Regions from separate parts of the Kocuria sp. HMSC066H03 genome, predicted to be linked through region 1. Evidence: predicted binding sites of a transcription regulator. Region 1 holds the regulator's gene; the other holds the start of a gene.
The links. Region 1 encodes HspR, which represses chaperone genes until heat shock. Its sites were predicted from a motif close to AAGTTGAGTCNNNNNGACTCAACTT; they were not measured.
Positions count from the first base shown of each region.

Region 2: HMPREF2833_RS08285 (Hsp20/alpha crystallin family protein) is a predicted target of HspR. The motif match lies at 1,122-1,146, and genes of this name have one in related genera.

Region 1 is NZ_KV807506.1:524,776-527,948, forward strand. Features, by position in the region: gene HMPREF2833_RS05795 (multidrug effflux MFS transporter) at 1-379, opposite strand, end outside; gene trmB (tRNA (guanosine(46)-N7)-methyltransferase TrmB) at 480-1,310, shown strand; gene HMPREF2833_RS05805 (heat shock protein transcriptional repressor HspR) at 1,474-1,980, opposite strand; gene HMPREF2833_RS05810 (DnaJ C-terminal domain-containing protein) at 1,982-3,007, opposite strand; gene HMPREF2833_RS05815 (nucleotide exchange factor GrpE) at 3,092-3,173, opposite strand, start outside.
Region 2 is NZ_KV807506.1:1,089,517-1,092,689, reverse strand. Features, by position in the region: gene HMPREF2833_RS08300 (1-phosphofructokinase family hexose kinase) at 1-59, opposite strand, end outside; gene HMPREF2833_RS08295 (GNAT family N-acetyltransferase) at 121-600, shown strand; gene HMPREF2833_RS08290 (ChaB family protein) at 605-1,024, opposite strand; gene HMPREF2833_RS08285 (Hsp20/alpha crystallin family protein) at 1,303-1,776, shown strand; gene HMPREF2833_RS08280 (phosphatidate cytidylyltransferase) at 1,868-2,863, opposite strand; gene HMPREF2833_RS08275 (CDP-alcohol phosphatidyltransferase family protein) at 2,870-3,173, opposite strand, start outside.

The sequences.
Region 1 (3,173 bases):
GCAGCGCGAGCACCACCCCGATTCCCGGCGCCAGGATGATCCCCACCGACGACAGCAGGAACACCAGGTTGCCGGCCACCATCAGCCGGTGGCGCCCCACCACGTCCGAGAGCGGCCCGAGCAGGAACTGCCCGGCCGCCATGCCCACCATGTAGGCGGTCAGACTCAGCTGGACCAGGCTCACGGGCGTGCCGAACCACTGCGCCATCTCCGGCATGGACGCGAGGTACATGTCCGTGGCCATGGGGCTCACCGCCGAGAGCACGCCCAGCGAGCCCACGAGCGCGATCCGGTCCCAGCGCGGCGGCAGCCCCAGCCGGCTGCGGACGGCCCCGGGCCCGCCGGGCGCGGAGGCGTGCGGCTCGTGGTCCTGGGGCATGCGGTTCTCCTGCGCGGCGCGGGTGGCGGGTGCCCCTCCATCGTAGGGTCCGCCCGCCACGCCGTGACCTCCCGTGACGGCCCGCCTAGGATGTCCCTCGATGGAATCCAGCGACCAGACACCCCAGGCTCTCCCGAACGACGCCACCCCGCCGGCCTCCCCCGCCGACGCTCCCGAGGGCACCGCCACGCCCGCGGCCTTCCACCGCCAGCCGTACTCCTTCGTGCGCCGCGGCGACCGGCTCTCCCCCAAGCGCCAGAAGGCGTGGGACGAGCACGCCGGTGAGTGGGTCCTGGACATCCCCCGCGTCATGACCGACACCTCCGTGGATCCCTCGTACCGGCTCGACCACGAGGCGGTCTTCGGACGGACGGCCCCGCTCGTGGTGGAGATCGGCTCGGGACTGGGTGAGGCGATCGTCGCGCACGCCGCCGCGCACCCGGAGCTGGACCACCTGGCCGTGGAGGTGTACAAGCCCGGCGTGGCGGACCTGCTCATGAAGGCCGCCCAGGCGGGGGTGACCAACGTGCGTGTGGCGCAGGCCAACGCCCCCGAGGTCCTGGAGCACATGCTCGAACCGGCATCGGTCCGCGAGCTGTGGGTGTTCTTCCCGGACCCGTGGCACAAGACCCGCCACCACAAGCGCCGCCTGGTCTCCCCCGGTTTCGCGGAGCTCGCCGCGCGCGTGCTCGAACCGGGCGGACTGTGGCGGCTGGCCACGGACTGGCAGGAGTACGCCGTGGTCATGCGCGAGGTCCTGGACGCCGCAGACGCCGAGTTCGAGAACGTCCACCCCGGCCCGGCCGCGGACGACGAGCACCCCGACACCGGATGGGCACCGCGCTGGGACGGCCGGATACTCACGAGCTTCGAGCGCAAGGCCACCGAGGCCGGGCGCGTCCCCCGGGACCTGACCTACCGGCGTCGCTGACCCGGCGGCGAGAAGAGTGCCGACCGGGGCTGTTCGGCCGCTGAGACCACGGATGTGACCCCGTACCCCTCCGCCCCGGGATGCCACGGAGTGGGCAGATGCGCAGGAACCCCGCACCAGCTCGTGGTGCGGGGTTCCATCGTGCCGAGGCACCTCGCTCCGCTCAGGACGCGCTGCGGCTGCGCTTCGTCCCGCGTGCTGACGGGGCACCGGCGGCGCCGGTGTCGCGGCCACCGTGCTCCGGCTTGGCCGGGCGGTACAGCATCAGCGCCTGGGACACCTTGCGCGCGGGCCGGCGGGTGCCGCGGGCGATCCGCACCACGTCCCCCTCGGAGCCCGCGGTGAAGATCATGTCCCGCTCGCGCCGTGCCTCGCGCTCCCGGTCGAGCTCCTCGCTCAGCTCGGTGACCCGGGACTGCAGCGCCTGCACCTGGTTCTCCAGCTGCATGATGCGCTTGATCCCCTCCAGGGACACCCCCTCCTGCGAGAGCTCCTGGATCTGGCGCAGCTTCTGCACGTCCATCTGGGAGTAGCGCCGCGCCCTGCCGGAGGCGCGGGACGGTGTCACGAGGCCCATGCGGTCGTACTGCCGCAGCGTCTGCGGGTGCATGTCCGCGAGCTCGGCGGCCACCGAGATCACGAACACGGGCTGGGTGAAGTCCAGAGCCATCTCAGACCGCCGCCTCCTCGCTCAGGGACGCACGGGGGTCGAAGCCCTCCGTGGCCCGGGCGAACTCGCGCAGGGCGTCCTGCGCGGCGTCGTCGAGATCCGCGGGAAGCTGGACCTGGACGGTGACGATCATGTTGCCCGTGGTGGACCCGGACGTGAATCCCTTGCCCTTCACGCGCATGCGGTGCCCGGAGGACGTGCCCGCCGGGACCTTGAGGTTCACGTGGCCCTCGTCCAGGGTGGGCACCTGAACGGTGGCACCCAGACCGGCCTCGGAGACGGTGACCGGGACGGTGACGTGCACGTCCTGGCCCTCGCGGGTGAAGAACGGGTGCTCCTTGACCTTCACGGTCACCAGGAGGTCGCCGCTGCCGCCCGGACCCGAGTGGCCCTTGCCCGCGATCTTCAGCCGCTGGCCGTCCTTCACGCCCTGCGGGATGCGCACCGTGGTGGTCTGGCCGTTGCCCCGGCGCAGCTTGACCGTGGTGCCGCGGTAGGCCGAGCGCAGCGGGATGGTGGTGGTCGTGTGGATGTCCTCGCCCTTGCGGGGCGGTGCCTGGTACCCGCCGTAGCCGCCCTGGCCGCCGAATCCCCCGCCGGTGCCGAACCGCGGGTCCCCGCCCTGCGCGCCGCCGAACTGCGCGAAGAGGTCCTCGAAGCCGCCACCGCCGCTCGAGGTGGTGTAGCGACGTCGCCCGCCGCCACCGCCGTTGAACAGGTCCCCGAAGATGTCCTCGAAACCGGCACCCCCGGCGCCGCCCGCGGGCCCACCGGCCGTGAAGCGTGCACCCGACCCCATGGCGCGGATGGCGTCGTACTGCTCACGCTCCTCGGGGTCGGACAGCACCGCGTTGGCCTCGGTGATGTCCTTGAACTTCTTCTCCGCGGCCGCGTCCCCCGGGTTCTGGTCCGGGTGGTACGTGCGGGCCAGCTTGCGGTACGCCTTCTTGACGTCCTCCTGTGATGCGTCCTTGGAGACGCCCAGCACGCTGTAGAAATCCTTGTCGATCCAGTCCTGACTGGCCATGACGCCTCCTTCCTGTGAGGTCTTCCGTGGTGTGACTCGGGGCGGGTCCCGTCATGTGGACCCGCCCCGAGGAGTTGCTGCGCCCTACGGCTGCGCCGCGACGGCCACCTGGGCCGCGCGGACCACCTTGGCACCGACCTTGAAGCCCGACCGCAGCACCATGGAC
Region 2 (3,173 bases), 560 kb from region 1:
AGCGGCGTGGGAACCAGGATGGACAGGCGCGGCGCGGCGCCGGAGCGGGTCTCGGTCACGAACGAAAGCTACATCACACCATCCCTGGTGAACAGCACATGGAGGTGCCACCATGGTGGGATGAATTCCACCGCACCGGTCCGCATCGTGGAGGGTCAGGCCGCGAGCGAGCACACCCTGCAGGCCCTGAGCGCGTACTTCAGCGAACTGGACCACCGGATCGACGGCGGGTTCGACCCCGAGCTCACCGAGGTCTCCGGCCCGGAGGACGTGACGCCTCCCCACGGGGACTTCTTCCTCATGACGGACCTGGTCACAGGAGCCGTGATCGCCTGCGGAGCGGTCCGGCGGATCGACGACGAGCGCGTGGAGCTGCGCCGGATCTGGGTCACCCCGGAGCACCGCGGCAGGGGCCACGCCCGCACCCTGGTCCGAGCCCTCGAGAACAAGGTGCGCTCCTTCGGTGCCAGCACGGCCGTGGTCTCCCTGAACCCGGAGATGACCGAGGGCATCGCGATGTTCCGCAACCGCGGCTACGAGCCCGTGGAGCCCTTCCACCGGGACACCACCGCCTCGGTGTTCCTGGGGCGGGTGCTGTAGGGCCTCAGTCCCGCGCGTCCCGCGTCCTCTTGTCGTTCGCCTTCTCGATGGCCTCCACCAGCTCGTCCTTGGTCATGTCCGAGCGACCCTGCACGTCCAGTTCCTGAGCGATCCCGTAGAGGTGCTCTTTGGAGGCGTTCGCATCCACTCCCCCGGCGGTGTCCTCGGAGTTGAGCCCGCCCTGCTCCGCGCTGGCGTCCGACGGGCCGTTCTCCTCCTTGGGCTCCCAGTGGTCCCCCACCTTCTCGTGGGTGTGCTTCACCGCGGCCCACGCGGTGCGGGCCGCGCGGGACTCGTCGTGGTACTCGTCCTCCGCAGAGTCGTACGCCTGCGCGAACGTGTCCTGCGCCTTCTCGTCCGAGCGCCGCAGCGTGGACGGAATCTCGTCCTGACGTGCGCGACCGTTCTTCCCCGCCTTGGGCACGGTGTCCTCCTGCTGCTGGGAACGTCTCTGGTGCTTCGATTCTAGGAACGACGACGCCGCCCGCCCCACCCTTTCGGGCCCGACGTGGCCCCCGTGCGCCTTGAGCTGAATCCACTCAACTTTGATGCCCCAACCCTTGGCACCTTGCCGGGAAGAGTGCTAATTTATGAGCAGTTGAGTCAGGGGTACTCAAGGAACGTGACGGCTCCTCGTCCACCGGTTTCACGGGGGCTCCGGGGCGCACCGCGGACGAGTCGCACAGGAAAGGAACAGCAGTCATGGCAACCTTCGATCCGTTCTCCGAGGTCCAGAACTTCGCCAACCAGGTCCTCTCCACCCGCAACGGCCTGGAGCAGATGCCCATGGACCTCTTCCGCCGGGGCTCCAACTACTACCTCGCCGCGGACCTCCCGGGCATCGACCCCACCAGCGTGGACGTGGACGTGGACGGCCAGCTGCTGACCATCCGCGCGCAGCGCCGCCTGCCCTCCGCAGAGAAGGACACCAAGTGGATCGTGCGCGAGCGCCGCAACCACTCCTTCGTGCGCCAGCTGAACCTGGGCCAGGGCATCGACACCGAGAACATCACCGCCGCGTACGACAACGGCGTGCTGACCGTGACCATCCCCGTGTCCCCCAAGTCCCAGCCGCGCAAGATCCAGGTGGCCACGGGCCAGAACCAGGACAACGTGGTGCTGGAGAACGGCCAGCAGGAGCAGCAGGCCGAGTCCAGCGAGGGCTCCGAGAGCTGACCGCCCCGGCGTCAGCCGGCACGCACTGAGTGAGCCACGAGGGCCCGCGGGAGATCCCGCGGGCCCTCGGTCACGCGCGGGGGCCTGGGACTCACCCCGCGAAGAAGAACCGGGTGAGGTGGAAGAACACCGGTGCCGCGAAGACCAGGGAGTCCATCCGGTCCAGGATCCCGCCGTGGCCCGGGATGAGCGCCCCGAAGTCCTTGATGCCGCGGTCCCGTTTGAGGCTGCTCATCACGAGCCCGCCCACGAAACCCAGCAGGCAGGACACCAGGGCCAGCACCCCGGCCTGCCACGGGGTGAACGGGGTCAGCCACCACAGCGCCGCCCCCAGAGCCGTGGCGGAGAGCACCCCGCCCACGAAGCCCTCCCACGTCTTGTTCGGGCTCACGGTGGGCGCGATCCGGTGCCGGCCCACGGTCTTGCCCCACAGGTACTGCAGGACGTCCGAGCCCTGCACCACCACGGCGAGGAACAGCAGCAGCGCGCCCGCCTCCACGCCACCGGAGCCCACGGCGGAGCCGTCCGCCGCGGCCCTGCCCTCGTGGATGGCCACGGGCAGCTGCAGCACCGCCGGGAGGTAGCTCAGGGCGTAGACGCACACCATGAGCCCCCACTGGCTCAGGGCGGCCCGGTGCAGGAACGACTCCGTGCGCCCGGACAGCGCGAGCAGCACGGGCAGGAACAGGAACGCGTACACCGGGATGAAGATGGCGAACATCCCGTACCAGTGCTCCCACACGAACCAGAAGTGCAGCGGGGCGAGAACCACCATGATCCAGCTCAGCACCCTCCGGTCCCGTTCCCCGGGCGGCAGCAGGTTGGCGAACTCCCGCAGGGCCAGCAGGGACAGGGCGAGGAACAGCAGCACCACCGCGGTCTCCCCCAGTGCCAGGCTGCCCACGAGCACCGCCACCATGATCCACCACGCGAAGATCCGCTGCCGCACGTTGAGCAGCGTGGCCCGCAGCCCTTCCGACGCCGTGCGCCGGTACATCATCTCCGCCACCACGGTGGCGAGCACCAGGAACCCCAGCAGCCCGGCGAGGAACCACCACGTGGGTCCGCCCAGCAGTCCGAACTCCACGGCGGCCTACCCCCTCTCCCGCAGTTCGCGCGCCACGGCCCGCAGCCGGGTGACCACGGTCAGCGCGCACCCCAGCGCCACGAGCACGAGCGTGACCCACAGGACGCTCCCGCGCGGCCACCCCCACCACGGCTCGGTGGCGCTCAGCAGGATCCCCGCCAGGAGCAGCCACATGCGCCGCTGCTTGGGCAGCACCCCGCCGAACTGCTGCGCGCACCCCACGCTCACACCCAGGGTCCGCACGTAGGCGGTGAGCACCGCGAGGCCCCCGGCCAGCCACCCCAGGGCAGCACCGCCCGCCACGGACGAC